3 regions of the Streptomyces sp. NPDC005408 genome follow, and region 2 is predicted to be linked to each of the others. Evidence: predicted binding sites of a transcription regulator. Region 2 holds the regulator's gene; each other region holds the start of a gene.
The links. The regulator HrcA, encoded in region 2, represses chaperone genes, less so after heat shock. The targets are predictions, from matches to a motif close to TTNGCACTCNGNNNNNCNGAGTGCNAA.
Positions count from the first base shown of each region.

Region 1: groL (chaperonin GroEL) is a predicted target of HrcA. The motif match lies at 2,822-2,848, and genes of this name have one in related genera.
Region 3: groES (co-chaperone GroES) is a predicted target of HrcA. The motif match lies at 2,343-2,369, and genes of this name have one in related genera.

Region 1 covers NZ_JBEXEX010000006.1:156,243-162,424, forward strand. Annotated here, with positions in the region: gene ABZS64_RS08800 (glucosyl-3-phosphoglycerate synthase) at 1-164, opposite strand, end outside; SAM riboswitch class I at 310-437, shown strand; gene thrC (threonine synthase) at 455-1,735, shown strand; gene ABZS64_RS08810 (MoaD/ThiS family protein) at 1,759-2,034, shown strand; gene ABZS64_RS08815 (cold-shock protein) at 2,445-2,648, shown strand; gene groL (chaperonin GroEL) at 3,011-4,633, shown strand; gene ABZS64_RS08825 (alpha/beta hydrolase) at 5,111-6,182, shown strand, end outside.
Region 2 covers NZ_JBEXEX010000018.1:135,938-142,119, forward strand. Annotated here, with positions in the region: gene ABZS64_RS19305 (DUF3097 domain-containing protein) at 1-789, opposite strand, end outside; gene ABZS64_RS19310 (MBL fold metallo-hydrolase) at 800-1,522, opposite strand; gene hrcA (heat-inducible transcriptional repressor HrcA) at 1,711-2,736, shown strand; gene dnaJ (molecular chaperone DnaJ) at 2,737-3,873, shown strand; gene ABZS64_RS19325 (nitronate monooxygenase) at 4,024-5,097, shown strand; gene ABZS64_RS19330 (16S rRNA (uracil(1498)-N(3))-methyltransferase) at 5,094-5,837, shown strand; gene ABZS64_RS19335 (hypothetical protein) at 6,026-6,182, shown strand, end outside.
Region 3 covers NZ_JBEXEX010000004.1:169,402-175,583, reverse strand. Annotated here, with positions in the region: gene ABZS64_RS06150 (SAM-dependent methyltransferase) at 1-554, opposite strand, end outside; gene ABZS64_RS06145 (polysaccharide deacetylase family protein) at 637-1,563, shown strand; gene ABZS64_RS06140 (polysaccharide deacetylase family protein) at 1,560-2,213, shown strand; gene groES (co-chaperone GroES) at 2,516-2,824, shown strand; gene groL (chaperonin GroEL) at 2,919-4,541, shown strand; gene ABZS64_RS06125 (ester cyclase) at 4,640-5,335, opposite strand; gene ABZS64_RS06120 (hydroxyacid dehydrogenase) at 5,405-6,182, opposite strand, start outside.

The DNA of each region.
Region 1 (6,182 bases), on a different contig from region 2:
CGCCGGATCACGGTGACGATCTCGCCGACCGTCGCCTCCTCGTCGAGCGCGGGCAGGACGACGCTGATGGTCGTACCGCGCTTGCCGGCCATCAGCCGGCCGAGCGGGCGGTCGGCCGCAGACCAGGAACGCCTGGTCAGCCAGCGCTCCACCTCTTCCAGCACGTGCGCGTCTCCCTCTGACATCCGGATCCTGTGATCCATCTCGCGGTTCGGACGACTATCTCAAGCGTCCGGGCCTTCGGTTACAGTCTTGAACAACGCGGATGACCGTCGCATGTCGGGGGTCCTCACGCTGATAACCGAATACCGCTCATCCAGAGGGACAGAGGGAACGGCCCGTTGAAGTCCCGGCAACCCTCCCGCCGACCGCGAGGTCACGGTGGGGAAGGTGCCAATTCCGTCTCGTGGCGAAATGCGTCGCGAGGAAGATGAGGAGAAAGGGCCTCGCCACCATGGCTGTGCAGACTGTCGCAACCACCCCCGTGAACCTCGGTCCCGCCGCGGCGCTCTCGTGCCGCGAGTGCGGAGAGCGTTTCGACCTTGGCCCGATCTTCGCCTGTGCCTCCTGTTTCGGGCCACTCGAAGTCGCGTACGACCTTCCGGCCGATGACCCCGAGGCGCTGAAGAAGCGGATCGAAGCGGGTCCGAACAACATCTGGCGGTACGCCCCGCTGCTGCCCGTCCCCGCCGACGTGGCCGAGAAGCCGAACATCAACCCCGGCTTCACCAAGCTCGTCAAGGCCGACAACCTCGCCCGTGAGCTGGGCGTCACCGGCGGCCTGTACATCAAGGACGACTCCGGCAACCCGACGCACTCCTTCAAGGACCGTGTCGTCGCGATCGCCGTCGAGGCCGCGCGCGCCTTCGGCTTCACCACTCTTTCCTGCTCCTCCACCGGCAACCTGGCGGGCGCTGTCGGCGCCGCCGCCGCGCGGGCCGGCTTCCGCTCCTGTGTGTTCATTCCGCACGACCTGGAGCAGGGCAAGGTCGTCATGGCCGCGGTGTACGGCGGCGAGCTCGTCGGCATCGAGGGCAACTACGACGACGTCAACCGCTTCTGCTCCGAGCTCATCGGCGACCCGCTGGGCGAGGGCTGGGGCTTCGTCAACGTCAACCTCCGCCCGTACTACGGCGAGGGTTCCAAGACGCTGGCGTACGAGATCTGCGAGCAGCTCGACTGGCAGTTGCCCGACCAGATCGTGATCCCGATCGCCTCGGGCTCGCAGCTCACGAAGATCGACAAGGGCCTGCAGGAGCTGATCAAGCTCGGCCTGGTCGAGGACAAGCCGTACAAGATCTTCGGCGCCCAGGCCGAGGGCTGCTCGCCGGTGTCGACCGCCTTCAAGGCCGGGCACGATGTCGTACGGCCGCAGAAGCCGAACACCATCGCCAAGTCGCTGGCGATCGGCAACCCCGCCGACGGCCCGTACGTCCTGGACATCGCGCGCCGCACCGGCGGCGCCGTCGAGGACGTCAACGACGAGCAGATCGTCGACGCGATCAAGCTCCTCGCCCGTACGGAGGGCATCTTCGCGGAGACCGCGGGTGGCGTGACCGTGGGCGTGACGAAGAAGCTGATCGAGGCGGGCGTGCTCGACCCGGCGCTCACCACGGTCGTGCTCAACACCGGTGACGGTCTCAAGACCCTCGACGCCGTCGCTCCGACGACCGGTCCCACGGCGACCATCCGCCCGAGCCTCGACGCGTTCCGCGACGCCGGCCTGGCCCGCTGACTACCTACGGAAGGCAGAACACCATGAGCGTGAACGTCCGCATCCCCACCATTCTCCGTACGTACACGAGCGGTCGGGCCGAGGTCCCGGCGGAGGGCGCGACGCTCTCCGAGGTGATCTCCGACCTGGAGAAGAACCACACGGGCATCGCCGCGCGCGTCCTGGACGACCAGGGCAAGCTGCGCCGCTTCGTGAACGTGTACGTCAATGACGACGACGTGCGTTTCGAGCAGGGTCTCGAGACGGCGACCCCGGACGGTGCGGGCGTTTCGATCATTCCCGCCGTCGCCGGCGGCTGAGTTACGCAGCGTTAAGAGAATTGCCCCCTCCGCAAGAGAAGCGGAGGGGGCAATTCTGCATGGTTGAGCGCGGTACAGTTGGGGAAGCCCCCTCCGCTGCTTGTGCCGACCGCATATGAGAATGCGCCCGGGCCCAAGAAGAAGCAGCCAATGTGCGCGATCGAATTGCCTCCTTAAGCGCCATTTGCCGGGCCCGACTTGCCCCGGAATTTCTTGAATTCGGTTCAATTATCCGTTCGCGCGCGCTCGGATTTCTCGTCTGATTGACCTGTTGCAGAGGGCAGTTGGGCAGATACATTCAGCCGCGGTCGACGCGTTCCGGCGCACACCCCCTCCTGTCGGGTGGTGAGTTCTGACCCGGGTCCGCGAAGTGCGGACCTGTGCAAGGGCCAGTAATAGGGGAGTTAGGCATGGCTCAGGGCACCGTCAAGTGGTTCAACGCGGAGAAGGGGTACGGCTTCATCGCGGTCGACGGTGGTGCGGATGTTTTCGTCCACTACAGCGCGATCCAGATGGACGGATACCGCACCCTTGAAGAGGGTCAGCGGGTCGAGTTCGAGATCTCGCAGGGCCAGAAGGGGCCGCAGGCGGACATGGTCAAGCTCGCCGTCTGATCTCGGCGCGATCGGCCACCGACGCACTCACGCGACACTCACGCACGAAGGGCCCGCATCCTAGGGGGATGCGGGCCCTTCGTGCGTCTCCGTGCCCGTCCGCGATCCGCGAGAGCCGCTTGCGCCCACCCGTCACCCGGCCACCACCCCTCATCGAGGCTTCGTCGAAGCCGCTTGCACTCTCATAGGTCGAGTGCTAATCATTGGCGTTAGCACTCTGCAGGTGAGAGTGACAGCTTAAGGACCGGGTCGGTGAGGCCCGAAGGGTCGGCGGGGCAAGGAACCGCACGGCTCTCAGGCCGTCCGTCGCGGGCGCCAGCGCGGTCCGGAGAATCCACCCCAGTCCGGGAGGACCACTTCACATGGCCAAGATCATCGCGTTCGACGAGGAGGCACGGCGCGGTCTCGAGCGCGGGATGAACCAGCTCGCCGACGCCGTCAAGGTCACCCTTGGCCCCAAGGGCCGCAACGTCGTCCTCGAGAAGAAGTGGGGCGCCCCCACGATCACCAACGATGGTGTATCCATCGCCAAGGAGATCGAGCTCGAGGACCCGTACGAGAAGATCGGCGCCGAGCTGGTCAAGGAAGTCGCCAAGAAGACGGACGACGTCGCCGGTGACGGTACGACCACCGCGACCGTCCTCGCCCAGGCGCTCGTCCGCGAGGGCCTGCGCAACGTGGCGGCCGGCGCCAACCCGATGGCCCTCAAGCGTGGCATCGAGAAGGCCGTCGAGGCCGTCTCCGGCGCCCTGCTCGAGCAGGCCAAGGACGTGGAGACCAAGGAGCAGATCGCTTCGACGGCCTCCATCTCCGCCGCCGACACCCAGATCGGCGAGCTCATCGCCGAAGCCATGGACAAGGTCGGCAAGGAAGGCGTCATCACCGTCGAGGAGTCCCAGACCTTCGGTCTGGAGCTCGAGCTCACCGAGGGTATGCGCTTCGACAAGGGCTACATCTCGGCGTACTTCGCCACCGACATGGAGCGTATGGAGGCGTCGCTCGACGACCCGTACATCCTGATCGTCAACTCCAAGGTCAGTAACGTGAAGGACCTCCTTCCGCTGCTGGAGAAGGTCATGCAGTCGGGCAAGCCCCTGCTGATCATCGCCGAGGACGTCGAGGGTGAGGCCCTGTCGACCCTGGTCGTCAACAAGATCCGTGGCACCTTCAAGTCCGTTGCCGTCAAGGCTCCGGGCTTCGGTGACCGCCGCAAGGCGATGCTGAACGACATCGCCATCCTCACGGGCGGCACGGTCATCTCCGAGGAGGTCGGCCTCAAGCTCGAGAACGCGGGCCTGGACCTGCTGGGCCGCGCCCGCAAGGTCGTCATCACCAAGGACGAGACCACGATCGTCGACGGCTCCGGCGAGAGCGACCAGGTTGCCGGTCGCGTGAACCAGATCCGTGCCGAGATCGAGAACTCCGACTCGGACTACGACCGCGAGAAGCTCCAGGAGCGCCTCGCGAAGCTGGCCGGCGGCGTGGCCGTCATCAAGGCCGGTGCCGCGACCGAGGTCGAGCTCAAGGAGCGCAAGCACCGCATCGAGGACGCCGTTCGCAACGCGAAGGCGGCCGTCGAGGAGGGCATCGTCGCCGGTGGTGGCGTGGCTCTGCTCCAGGCTTCCTCGGTCTTCGAGAAGCTCGAGCTCACGGGCGACGAGGCCACTGGTGCCGCGATCGTCAAGCTCGCGCTGGAGGCTCCGCTCAAGCAGATCGCCGTCAACGGTGGTCTCGAGGGTGGCGTCGTCGTCGAGAAGGTGCGCAACCTGGCCGTCGGCCACGGTCTGAACGCCGCGACCGGCGAGTACGTCGACATGATCGCCGAGGGCATCATCGACCCCGCGAAGGTGACCCGCTCTGCCCTGCAGAACGCGGCCTCCATCGCGGCGCTGTTCCTGACCACCGAGGCCGTCATCGCCGACAAGCCGGAGAAGGCGGGCGCCGCCGCTCCGGGCGGCATGCCGGGCGGTGACATGGACTTCTGAGCCTGACGGCTCGGACCCGGTCCTGACCGAGGGCGGTACCCCCACTCCCAGGGGGGTACCGCCCTCGGGCGTGTGTGCGGGTAGACCCGGACGGCTCAACCGATCACCTGGCTGGATCACGTGACGCCCGGTCTGCGAGCGCCGAGGCGAGGGGCAGTGGAATGTGCCGGGTGCGGACATTCGGTCGGCATCCCGAACATCACACTCCCGCGGCGGCCGTCCGTGCGCCCACGGGATCGTCGGCCTGCCGTCGGGTTCCGCGGCCGGCGGCGATGGTGGGGCCGGCGGCGCGGGCGCCGTAGTCAACGGCGCGAAGGGTGACCCCGGCCAGGACGGTGGCAACGGGTACACGGTCATCTACTGGCAGGACCTTGGTCTGCCCCACCCCGAGAGCGGTCTCGGGGTGGGGCAAACCCCCGGATGAACAGGCCAGTTGGCCCGGTGGGAGATAGTCCGCCGCTGCGCGAGGGTCGTCCCATGCGAATCATCGGCAGCCGGAAGCCCGGCTTCACATCAGTGGCCCTCACCCTTCCCGTTCTCGCGACCGCCCTGGTCGCTCTCCCCGCACCCGCGTCGGCCGCGGCAACTCCGCGGCCGGACACGGCTGTCCGCTGGGAGAAGTGCCCGGGCACCGGACTCGATCAGCGTCAGGAGTGCGCGACCCTCGCCGTGCCGCTCGACCACGCCGAGCCCGGCGGGCCGCACATCACCCTCGCCATTTCCCGTATACGCAGCGAGAACCCCGGGGCCCGGCGCGGCACGCTGCTGCTGATCCCCGGCGGACCCGGCGGCCCCGGCATCAACGACCCCTCCATCAGGGGGAAGGCCCTGCCCCAGTCGGTGCGCGACGCCTACGACATCGTGGGCTTCGACCCGCGTGGCGTTGGCCGCAGTACGCCGGTGAGCTGCGACCTGTCGCACGACGACCTGGCCCTTGTGAACATCCGGCCGTACCCCGCGCCCGACGGGTCCATCGACAAGAACACCACCACCGCACGCCGTCTCGCCGACACCTGTGCCAAGAACGGCGGCGACGTGCTCCGCAGCATCAGCACCCGCAACGAGGCACGGGACATCGACGCCGTCCGCCAGGCCCTCGGCGAACGCAAACTGTCCGCCTGGGGCGCCTCGTACGGGACGTATGCGGGAGCCGTGTACGCGCAGATGTTCCCCCTGCGCACCGACCGCTGGGTCCTGGACAGCAACGACGACCCCGACCCGAAGCGGGTGGCCCGCGGCTGGCTCGCCAACTATCAGACCGGTGTCGAGGACGCCTTCCCCGACTTCGCCGCCTGGGCGGCCGACCCCGGGAACCCCGACCGCCTCGCCGCCGCACCCGCCGATGTCCGGCCGCTGTTCCTCGCGCTCGCCGAGCGCCTCGACCGGGCACCGATTCCGTGGACCGGCGCCAACCCGGCCGAGCTCAACGGCAACGTCCTGCGCCAGGCACTGCTGGAGAGCCTCTACGCACCCAAGGACCGCTTCGCCGGCCTCGCCAAGCTGATCGCCGCCGCCCGCGACGGCCGCGAGCTGCCCGCGCCGAACACTC
Region 2 (6,182 bases):
TTCCTCCACCCGCCCCAGCAGCTCCGGCTCCAGGTCCTTGTACGACCGCACCCCCGACAGGATCCGCTGCCACGCCGCCCCCGTGTTCTCCGGCCAGCCCAGCGCCCGGCAGACGCTCGTCTTCCAGTCCTGGCCCCGCGGGACCGACGGCCATGCGCGGATGCCCACCGAGGACGGCTTCACCGCCTCCCACACGTCGATGTACGGGTGGCCCACCACCAGGACGTCCTCGCCCGTGACCTCCGCCGCGATGCGGGACTCCTTCGAGCCCGGGACCAGGTGGTCCACCAGCACACCCAGGCGGGCGTCCGGTCCGGGGGCGAAGTCGCGGACGATCGACGGAAGGTCGTCGATGCCCTCCAGGTATTCGACGACCACGCCCTCGATCCGCAGGTCGTCGCCCCACACCCGCTCCACCAGCTCCGCGTCGTGGCGGCCCTCGACGTAGATGCGCCCCGCCCGCGCCACCCTGGCGCGCGCCCCCGGGACCGCGACCGAGCCCGATGCGGTACGGGTCGGGCGCGCCGGAGCGGCGGCGGCTGGGCGGACGAGCGTGACGACGCGGCCCTCCAGCAGGAAGCCCCGCGGGACCATCGGGAACACCCGGTGTTTGCCGAAGCGGTCCTCCAGGGTGACCGTCGGCCCCTCCGACGTCTTCTCACAGCGGATCACCGCACCGCAGAAGCCCGTGCCGACCTCCTCCACGACCAGATCGGGCTCGGCCGGCACCTCGGGCGCGGGCTGCGACTTCTTCCAGGGCGGGGTCAGATCCGGGCTGTAGCTGCGCATTCGGCAGACGCTACGACACCCCGAAGCGCGCCGCCAGCACGTCGCGTTGGGCGCGTACGAAGGCCGCGTCGACCACCGCGCCGTGCCCCGGTACGTACAGCGCGTCCTCGCCGCCGAGGGACAGCAGCCGGTCCAGCGCCGCGGGCCAGCGGGACGGGATCGCGTCCGGGCCCGCCTGTGGTTCGCCGGACTCCTCGACCAGGTCGCCGCAGAACACGACCTCCGGGCTGCCGGGTACCAGGACGGCCAGATCGTGGCCCGAGTGTCCGGGGCCGACGTTCGCCAGGAGCACCTGGCGGCCGCCCAGGTCCAGCGTCCACTCCCCGCACACCAGATGGTGCGGCGCCACCAGCACGTCGGCCGCCTCCGCCGCATCGGCCTCGCCGACCCCGTGGTGTATCGCCGAGTCGCGGATCTCGTCCCGCTCGCGTTTCATCAACTCGGCGATGCCGACCGCGCCGTACACCTCCGCGCCTGAGAACGCCGCCGTCCCCAGCACATGGTCGAAGTGGGGATGGCTCAGTGCGATATGCGTCACCCGGCGGCCGCCGAGCAGCGCCTGCGCCTGGGCGCGCAGCTCGGCTCCCTCGCGGAGCGTCGAGCCCGTGTCGTACAGGAGGACACCGTCCTCACCGGCGACCAAACCGGTGGTCGCGTCCCAGACAGGAAGCCGCCGGCGCCCCACCCCGTCAGCCAGCCGCTCCCAGCCGAAGTCTTCCCAACTGACGTCCATACCGCGACGCTATCCGCAATCGACCAGCACTGTCCCCTCGCTACGCTGGGGATACCCCACCGCACGATCGTCGGCCGCCCTTGCTAGGGATGTACCCCACGGCCGTACACTGGCACGGGGAAATGCTGGCACTCGCACGCAACGAGTGCCAAGCAGTCACCGACGAATCACAGCTGGAGGTGTGCGCGATGCTCAGCGAACGCAGACTCGAGGTGCTGCGCGCCATCGTCCAGGACTATGTCGGCACCGAGGAGCCCGTCGGCTCCAAGGCGCTCACCGAGCGCCACAAGCTCGGCGTCTCCCCGGCCACCGTCCGCAATGACATGGCCGTGCTGGAGGAGGAAGGGTTCATCGCCCAGCCTCATACGAGTGCGGGACGCATCCCCACGGACAAGGGCTACCGGCTCTTCGTCGACAAGCTGGCCGGCGTCAAGCCGCTGTCGTCGCCCGAGCGCCGTGCCATCCAGAACTTCCTGGACGGAGCCGTCGACCTCGACGACGTCGTGGGCCGTACGGTACGGCTGCTGGCGCAGCTGACCCGGCAGGTCGCGGTGGTGCAGTACCCCTCGCTGACCCGGTCCACCGTCCGGCATGTGGAGCTCCTCTCCCTCGCGCCCGCCCGGCTCATGCTGGTGCTGATCACGGACACCGGACGTGTCGAGCAGCGCATGATCGACTGCCCCGCGCCCTTCGCGGACACCTCGCTCGCGGATCTGCGGGCCCGGCTCAACAGCCGGGTCGTCGGGCGCCGTTTCGCGGATGTGCCGCAGCTGGTGCAGGACCTTCCCGATTCCTTCGAGGCGGAGGACCGAGGGACTGTCTCCACAGTGCTCTCGACCCTGCTCGAAACCCTGGTCGAGGAGACCGAGGAGCGGCTGATGATCGGCGGCACCGCCAATCTGACGCGCTTCGGACACGACTTCCCGCTGACCATCCGGCCGGTGCTCGAAGCGCTCGAGGAGCATGTGGTGCTCCTCAAGCTGCTCGGCGAGGCCAAGGAGGCGGGCGGCATGGGCATGACCGTGAAGATCGGTCATGAGAACGCCCACGAGGGCCTCAACTCCACGTCCGTCGTCGCGGTCGGCTACGGTTCGGGCGACGAGGCAGTTGCCAAACTCGGCGTGGTCGGACCGACCCGCATGGACTACCCCGGAACGATGGGAGCGGTACGCGCAGTGGCACGTTACGTCGGACAGATCCTGGCGGAGTCGTAAGTGGCCACGGACTACTACGCCGTACTCGGCGTACGCCGCGACGCGTCCCAGGACGAGATCAAGAAGGCCTTCCGCCGGCTTGCCCGTGAACTCCACCCGGATGTGAATCCGGACCCGAAGACGCAGGAGCGCTTCAAGGAGATCAACGCCGCGTACGAGGTGCTCTCGGACCCGCAGAAGAAGCAGGTCTACGACCTCGGCGGGGACCCGCTCTCGCAGGCGGGCGGCGGTGGCGCGGGCGGCTTCGGAGCCGGTGGCTTCGGGAACTTCTCGGACATCATGGACGCGTTCTTCGGGACGGCTTCGCAGCGGGGGCCCAGGTCGCGTACGCGGCGGGGCCAGGACGCGATGATCCGCCTGGAGATCGAGCTCAACGAGGCGGCCTTCGGTACGACGAAGGACATCCAGGTCGACACGGCGGTCGTCTGTACGACGTGCTCGGGCGAGGGCGCGGCGCCGGGTACCTCGGCGCAGACCTGCGACATGTGCCGCGGCCGCGGCGAGGTCTCGCAGGTGACGCGGTCCTTCCTGGGCCAGGTCATGACGTCGCGGCCGTGCCCGCAGTGCCAGGGTTTCGGCACCGTTGTGCCGACGCCGTGCCCCGAATGCGCCGGCGACGGCCGTGTCCGGTCCCGCCGGACGCTGACGGTCAAGATCCCCGCCGGTGTCGACAACGGCACGCGCATCCAGCTCGCGGGCGAGGGCGAGGTCGGCCCGGGCGGCGGTCCCGCCGGTGACCTGTACGTCGAGATCCACGAACTGCCGCACCCGGTCTTCCAGCGCCGGGGCGACGATCTGCACTGCACGGTGACCATCCCCATGACGGCGGCGGCGCTGGGCACGAAGTGCCCGCTGGAGACGCTGGACGGCGTGGAGGACGTAGACATCCGCCCGGGCACGCAGTCGGGCCAGTCGATCCCGCTGCACGGGCGCGGCATCACGCACCTGCGGGGCGGCGGCCGTGGCGACCTGATCGTGCACGTCGAGGTGATGACCCCGACGAAGATGGACACGGAGCAGGAGAGGCTGCTGCGGGACCTGGCGAAGCTGCGGGGCGAGGAGCGGCCGACGGGGCAGTTCCAGCCGGGGCAGCAGGGGCTGTTCTCCCGCCTGAAGGACGCGTTCAACGGCAGGTAGGTCTGGGCTCTGCGCCGGGACCCCCCGCGCCTCAGCCGCCGGACGGGCCGGAAACGCAGCCCGTCCGGCGATTGAGGACACCTACCGCACCCGCGACGGTTGCGGAACGGCCGATTCGGTGCGGCGCGGGCGGCATGGCACCATGCCTGCATGTCCTCCGCACTGACCGATCTTTGCCGTCATCCGATCGTGCAGGCCCCCATGGCGGGCGGCGCCTCCTGCCCCCAGCTCGCCGCCGCCGTGTCCGAAGCCGGTGGGCTCGGATTCCTGGCTGCCGGATACAAGACCGCGGACGGCATGTACCAGGAGGTCAAACAGGTCCGCGGGCTCACCACGCAGCCCTTCGGCGTCAATCTCTTCATGCCGCAGCCCAGCACCGCCGACCACGGTGCCGTCGAGGTCTACCGGCATCAGCTCGCCGGTGAGGCCGCCTGGTACGAGACGCCCCTCGGCGACCCCGACTCCGGGCGCGACGACGGCTACGAGGCAAAACTGGCCATCCTCCTCGACGACCCCGTACCCGTCGTCTCGTTCACCTTCGGCTGCCCGACCCGCGATGTGCTCGACTCCTTCGCCAAGGCCGGGACCTTCACCGTCGTCACCGTCACCACGCCGGAAGAGGCGCAGGCCGCGCAGTGGGCAGGGGCCGACGCCGTGTGTGTGCAGGGCGTCGAGGCCGGCGGCCACCAGGGCACCCACCGCGACGACCCCGAGACCGACGGCGCCGGGATCGGGCTGCTGTCGCTCATCGCGCTGGTCCGCGAGACCGTGCAGCTTCCGGTCATCGCCGCGGGTGGCCTGATGCGCGGCGGCCAGATCGCGGGCGCGCTCGCGGCCGGGGCGGTTGCGGGGCAGCTCGGGACCGCGTTCCTGGTCTGCCCCGAGTCCGGCGCGAATGCGCTGCACAAGCAGGCCATGACGAATCCTTTGTTCGTACGCACCGAACTCACCCGCGCCTTCTCCGGGCGGCCCGCCCGCGGCCTCGTCAACCGCTTCATGCGCGAGCACGGCCCGTACGCCCCCGCCGCCTACCCCCAGGTGCACCATCTGACGAGCGGCCTGCGCAAGGCCGCGGCGAAGGCGGGCGACCCGCAGGGCATGGCGCTCTGGGCAGGACAGGGCCACCGGCTGGCGCGTGACCTGCCTGCGGGTCGGCTGGTCGAGGTCCTCGTCGCCGAGACCGACTCCGCGCGGGCGGCTCTGGCGCTGGGTGGTTCGCGATGACCGCGCCGGTATTCGTCGTCGACTCGCTGGAGGGCGTCGGACCCGGGGCGACCGTCACCCTGGACGGTCCGGAGGGGCGGCACGCCGTCTCCGTGCGCAGGCTGCAGCCCGGCGAGGAGATCGTGCTGACGGACGGCCGAGGCCGCGGTGCGGCGGGGGTCGTCGTACGGACCGAGGGCAAGGACCGGCTGATCGTCGAACCGCGGGAGTTTCCGGCGGAACCGGAGCCGACGCCCCATATCACCGTCGTCCAGGCGCTGCCGAAGGGCGACCGTGGTGAACTCGCCGTCGAGACCATGACGGAGACCGGTGTGGACGCGGTCGTGCCGTGGGCTGCCGCGCGCTGCATCACGCAGTGGAAGGGCGAGCGGGCCGCCAAGTCGCTGGCGAAGTGGCGGGCGACGGCGCGCGAGGCGGGCAAACAGTCGCGCCGGCTGCGCTTCCCGGAGGTCGCGGACGCGGCAACGACCAAGCAGGTTGCGTCACTTCTGGCCGAAGCGGATTTCGCGGCGGTGCTCCACGAGGAGGGCGCGGAGCCGCTGGCCACCGCGGAACTCCCCGCGGAGGGGTCGATCGTGCTGGTGGTGGGGCCCGAAGGGGGCGTGTCCCCGGAGGAGTTGGCGGTGTTCGCGGAGGCGGGGGCGAAGCCGTACCGGCTGGGCCGGAGTGTGCTGCGCACCTCGACGGCGGGCACGGCGGCAACGGCGCTCCTCCTGACCCGCACGGGCCGCTGGTCCTAGGTCCTGTCCGGCCGATCTTGCCGGGCTCGCGTGCCAGACCCCGCTCCCTGATCCGGCCTGATCGACCGGACAGGACCTAGGCCCGGGGCCCGGGGGCGGAGGCCCCCGTTCGGGAACGCCCGCCCGCGCGAGCGATGATGGCGGCAAGCGGTCTACCGCACTCCCCAGCGCAGTGGGAGGCTCCCCTCATGGGGGCCTTGAGACGAGTACTCCACCGCCGCATCCTCGCCGCAATCTGTGCTTCCGGGGCCGCAGTTGCCGGCGTGGCCGCCTGTGAGCCGGTCGCCGGTGGGCTCAATTCCGTTGCCGTCGCGGTCACTACCGACCGGACCGGGACCAGCACCC
Region 3 (6,182 bases), on a different contig from region 2:
CGGCCGCGCCCGCCCCGTCGGGCCGGGTCCACGAACACGGCGTCGTACCCGGTCGTGTCGATCTCCGTGACGTCCGCGCACCGGACTTCGATCAGCTCGGACAGCCCCAGCGCCGCGGCGTTCGCCCGTACGACCTCTGCCGTCAGCGGGTCCCGGTCCACCGCCAGCACCGAGATGCCCTCCCTGGCGAGCGCGATCGCGTCGCCGCCGATGCCGCTGCACAGGTCCGCCACGCTGCTCACGCCAAGAGCGGCGAAGCGCCCGGCGCGGTACGTGGCGACGGAGCGGCGGGTCGCCTGCTCGACGCCGTGCGGTGTGAAGAACATCCGCCGTGCGTCCTCGGGCCCGAATTTCGCGACTGCCCGCTGTCGCAGCCGGGCCTGTCCGAGGGCCGCCGAGACCAGTTCCGCCGGGTGCTCGCGGCGCAGTCGGGTGGCCGTGGCCAGCTCCTTCGCCGGGTCGTAGGCAACCAGGGAGTCGAGCAGCGTCCGCCCCTCCTCGGTGAGCAGTGCGGCGAAGGAGGCGAGGGGATCGAGGTCGTTCACCCGGCCCATTGTGGGCCAGGTGGGGGATGGTTCGCCCGCGGTGGCGGTGTCGGCCGGGCGGTACGGATTCGTGCTGACAAGATCCAGCGCCATGCAGCTAGTGCGACAAAACGAGAATAGACACGCAAAGCGGGGCCGGATGGTCCTGGCTGTGCTCCTGGTCGCCGCCATCGGCTCCGGCTGTGCGGCCGAATCCTCGGACGCCCCCGGCGGCTCGAGGCCCGCCCCCGGCCAACAGGCGAAGCAGCAGGCCGGCCCGGCCGGCGCGCTCTCCGCGTATGTGCAGAAGGTCAAGCGCGCCCAGGCCGCACGGGCCGTCGCCGCCAAGAAGTGGGGCCTGGCCAAGACCCCGCTCGCAGCCCCTCAGCCGCCCGCCGTCAAGCCGAAGATCACCACCCGCAAGGGCTTCGAGGTCGACGGCGGCGAGTCCTTGCCACCGGTCTTCACGACCGTGCCGGTGAAAGAGAAGATTGTCTTCCTGACGATCGATGACGGCGCGCAGAAGGACCCCGCCCTTCTGCGCATGATGAGCGATCTTCGGATCCCGTACAGCGCCTTCCTCAGCGACTACCTGATCAGCGACAACTACGGCTACTTCAAGCAGATGCAGGACCTCGGCGTCTCGCTGCACAACCACACCCTCAACCACCGCTACATGCCGGGTCTTTCGTACGCCCAGCAGAAGCACGAGATCTGCGACCAGCAGACCAAGCTGGAGAAGCGGTTCGGAAAGAGGCCCCGGCTCTTCCGCCCGCCGTACGGCAACTACAACGGGGACACGCTTCGCATCGCCCGGTCGTGCGGAATCAAGGCCGTGCCCCTGTGGGCCGCCGAGGCGTTTCCCGATCACATGGAGTGGCGGGAGTGGGACCGGGATCTGCACCCCGGCGACATCATCCTCACCCACTTCCGTGGCCGCGAGGACTGGAAGGGCACCATGCCCGACATGATCCGGCGGGTGATGAAGACGGTCACCGACAAGGGCTACGCCGTGGCAAAGCTGGAGGACTACGTATGAGGCAGGCGCACCGGCTGCTGGCCGGACTGCTGGCGGCCGGTGCGCTTCTCGCCGCGGGGTGCGCCCAGTCGGTCGACCCGATCGAGCGCCTCGGGCGCAAGGCCGCCCGGCAGGTCACCCCCGGCGCGGGTGCGCCAGGATCCGCGGTGCACAAGCGGTGGGGGCTGGCCGGGCCGCTCGCCCACGCGCCCGAGCCGCCCGCTCACCGGCTCTCGGCGGCGTATGTCGTGGACCGCGTGCCCACCCGCGACAAGGTCGTGTTCCTCGCCTTCGACGAGGGCGCGGCGCGCGATCCGCGGTTTGTGAGGATGACCGGCGAACTGAAGCTGTCCGTCAGCCTGTTCCGCGCGGAAGGGCGGCCCAATTTGCCCACGCTCTCGTACGAGAGACAGCACGCCGAGATCTGCGGGCAGCGCCTGAGCCGCCTGTTCCACCCGCCGCACGGCGCGTACAACGCGGACACGCTGCGGGCGGCGGCCGACTGCGGGATCCGCGCGGTGGTGCTCGGCCGGGAGTTCCGCGACTACGCGCAGGGCGAACGGCTGCGGCCCGGCGACATCGTCCGCGCGGACGCGAGCGCGACGGCGCCGCTGCTGCGCCGTATCCAGGAGCAGGGGTACGCGGTGGGGCGCCTGGAGGACTACGTCTGAGCTCGCGCTGCCTGCCAGGCGTGGGGTCGGACATACGGTCGTACGGAACCCTCGCGGTCGGGAGGACGTTGCCGTACCGGGATCAAGGCAGTTGTCCGTACCGAGACCGAACCGCCGCGCGCCGGTGAATTGGCACTCCGCTTGACCGAGTGCTAATCGCAGTCATAGTCTCGGGTCTGGCACTCCCCACTGGAGAGTGCCAACACAGCGACGGGCAGGTCCGGCACCCGCGACGACGGATCCACCTGGTCGCCACCCCAGACAGTTAACCCCGTGAGATCTCCGAAGGGGGAGGTCGGATCGTGACGACCGCCAGCTCCAAGGTTGCCATCAAGCCGCTCGAGGACCGCATTGTGGTCCAGCCGCTCGACGCCGAGCAGACCACGGCCTCTGGCCTGGTCATCCCGGACACCGCGAAGGAGAAGCCCCAGGAGGGCGTCGTCCTTGCCGTGGGCCCGGGCCGCTTCGAGAACGGCGAGCGTCTTCCGCTCGACGTCAAGACCGGCGACGTCGTGCTGTACAGCAAGTACGGCGGCACCGAGGTGAAGTACAACGGCGAGGAGTACCTCGTCCTCTCGGCTCGCGACGTGCTCGCGATCGTCGAGAAGTAATTCACCCACGTTTTTGATCTGCGCCCCTGGCCCCCGCACTGATGTAGCCGGGTGGTCAGGGGCGCAGTTCGTTTGAGAGGACAGAGAAGCTCCCATGGCGAAGATCCTGAAGTTCGACGAGGACGCCCGTCGCGCCCTCGAGCGCGGCGTCAACAAGCTTGCCGACACGGTCAAGGTGACGATCGGCCCCCGCGGCCGCAACGTCGTCATCGACAAGAAGTTCGGCGCCCCCACCATCACCAACGACGGTGTCACCATCGCCCGCGAGGTCGAGCTCGACGACCCGTACGAGAACCTGGGCGCCCAGCTGGTGAAGGAGGTGGCGACCAAGACCAACGACATCGCTGGTGACGGCACCACCACCGCCACCGTGCTGGCCCAGGCGCTGGTCCGCGAGGGCCTGCGCAACGTCGCCGCCGGTGCCTCCCCCGCCGCCCTGAAGAAGGGCATCGACGCCGCGGTCAAGGCCGTCTCCGACGAGCTGCTCGCGACCGCCCGCCCGATCGAGGACAAGGCCGACATCGCCGCTGTCGCCGCGCTCTCCGCGCAGGACCAGCAGGTCGGCCAGCTCATCGCCGAGGCGATGGACAAGGTCGGCAAGGACGGTGTCATCACCGTCGAGGAGTCCAACGCCTTCGGCCTGGAGCTCGACTTCACCGAGGGCATGGCCTTCGACAAGGGCTACCTGTCCCCCTACATGGTGAGCGACCAGGAGCGTATGGAGGCCGTCCTCGACGACCCGTACATCCTGATCAACCAGGGCAAGATCTCCTCGATCCAGGACCTGCTGCCCCTCCTCGAGAAGGTCATCCAAGCCGGTGGCTCCAAGCCGCTCCTGATCATCGCCGAGGACGTCGAGGGCGAGGCCCTCTCCACCCTGGTCGTGAACAAGATCCGTGGCACCTTCAACGCCGTGGCCGTCAAGGCCCCCGGCTTCGGTGACCGCCGCAAGGCGATGCTTCAGGACATGGCCACCCTCACCGGTGCCACCGTCATCGCCGAGGAGGTCGGCCTCAAGCTCGACCAGGCCGGTCTTGACGTGCTGGGCAGCGCCCGCCGCGTGACCGTCTCCAAGGACGACACCACCATCGTCGAGGGTGGCGGCAAGCACGAGGACGTCGTCGGCCGTATCAACCAGATCAAGGCCGAGATCGAGTCCACGGACTCCGACTGGGACCGCGAGAAGCTCCAGGAGCGCCTCGCGAAGCTGGCCGGCGGCGTGTGCGTGATCAAGGTCGGCGCCGCCACCGAGGTGGAGCTGAAGGAGAAGAAGCACCGTCTCGAGGACGCCATCTCCGCGACCCGCGCCGCGGTCGAGGAGGGCATCGTCTCCGGTGGTGGCTCCGCGCTCGTCCACGCCTCCAAGGTGCTCGAGGGCGGCCTGGGCAAGGACGGCGACGAGGCCACCGGTGTCGCGGTCGTCCGCCGCGCCGTCGTCGAGCCGCTGCGCTGGATCGCCGAGAACGCCGGCCTTGAGGGCTACGTCATCACCGCCAAGGTGGCGGAGCTCGAGGCGGGCCAGGGCTTCAACGCCGCGACCGGCGAGTACGGCGACCTGGTGAAGGCCGGCGTCATCGACCCGGTCAAGGTCACGCGCTCCGCGCTGGAGAACGCCGCGTCCATCGCCTCGCTGCTGCTCACGACCGAGACCCTGGTCGTCGAGAAGCCGGCCGAGGAGGAGGCCGACGCGGGTCACGGCCACGGCCACAGCCACTGACCTCTGAAGTCTGACGTCTGATTCGTACGACGTGTGAAGGCCCCCGTTTCCCGCCACTGGCGGGAAGCAGGGGCCTTTCCGTTTGGGCCGGGTGGTCCTCAGCCGACGGCGCCGAGCTGGCGCATCAGGCCCATAAGGTCCTCGTGCCACCAGCCTTCCTGGATCTTGTCGTTCTTGAACCGGAAGATCGTGGTGCCGGTCATCGTGCACTGCCTGCCCGTGGGCGCGATGCCCATGAACTCGCCCTTGTGGGTGCCGGTCCAGGTCCACAGGGTCACGACGTCGTCGCCCTCGCAGATCTGCCGGTCGAGGTCGAAGGTGAAGTCGAAGGCGGCCCGCCAGCCGGTGACATCGCGGCGGATGCCGTCGGACCCGACCACGGTCTCCTCTTCCTTGGCGATGTCGTGGTCGGCGTAGTCGGCCGCGAACAGCTCGTCGATGGCGTCGAGGTTGCCCCCGACGGCGACCTCGTGGAAGAACCGGCGGGAAGTTGCCTGGTTCAACTGCTCGTCGCGGACCACATCGAGGTCGGTGAAGGTGGGCATGCCGTCGCAGAGCGCCACCATCTCCTGGAAGATCCGGTCGGTCTCCGGAAGCTTGGAGTTCGCCATCGCTTCTTCGTACGAAGGAAATTCGACGATCTCGACGAGGTGGGACCCATCGGTGCGGTCCTTGCCGATGAGGCTGTGGGTGGCAGTCCGCCTGCCCTTGGTCTGTTCGACCCACTTGTCCATGAGCCGGTCCATCTCGTCGAACCGCTCGGTCTTACAGTCGATTATTTGTACGAATTTCATGGCGTCTCCCGATTCCACGGCCTAGGTGGGGATACGTCCAGTTTAGTGAGATTTGAGAAATATGCGGGCTCAGGCGGAGTGATTCAGGGCTGCCGAATGCACGGGGTCCGCGAAAGGCAGTCCGGCCGCGAACCTCTCCAGTTCGTCGAGGGACAGATCCGTGAGGCGATGCAGTTCATTGCCCAGTGAGCCTGCGATGTGCGGGGTCAGCAGGACGTTCGGCAGGGTGTACAACGGCGAGTCGGCGGGCGGGACTTCGGGGTCGGTGACGTCAAGTACGGCATGAAGTCGGCCCGATACGAGCTCCGCCAGCAGCGCCGTCTCGTCGATCAGGGAGCCGCGCGCGGTGTTGATCACGGTCGTCCCGTCCGGCATCAGCGCGAGCCGGCGCGCGTCGAGCATATGGCGGGTGGCCGGGAGCTGCGGGGCATGGACCGTGACGATGCCGCTGCGGCCGCAGAGCTCGTCGAGCTCGGCGGGAACGACGCCCAGTCCAGCCGCCTCTGCGGCGCTGACATACGGGTCGTAGAGCAGGACGTCCACGTCGAAGGGACGCAGCAGCTCGATGACGCGACGGCCGATCCGGGATGCTCCGACAATACCGACGGTGCGGCGGTAGTTGCCCGCGCCGGCGAGTTCACGCCGCCAGTCGTAGTCGGTGCGCAGCTTCTCGTAGCGCTGTGCCGAGCGCAGGACATGTTTGCCCGCGAAGAGGATCGCGGCGAGCGTGTACTCGGCCACGGGCAGGGCGTTGGCGGCTGCGGCCGAGGTCACCGCGATGCCCCGCTCCCAGCAGGCGTCGGTGATGTGGTGCTTGACGGAGCCGGCGGCGTGCACGACCGCGCGC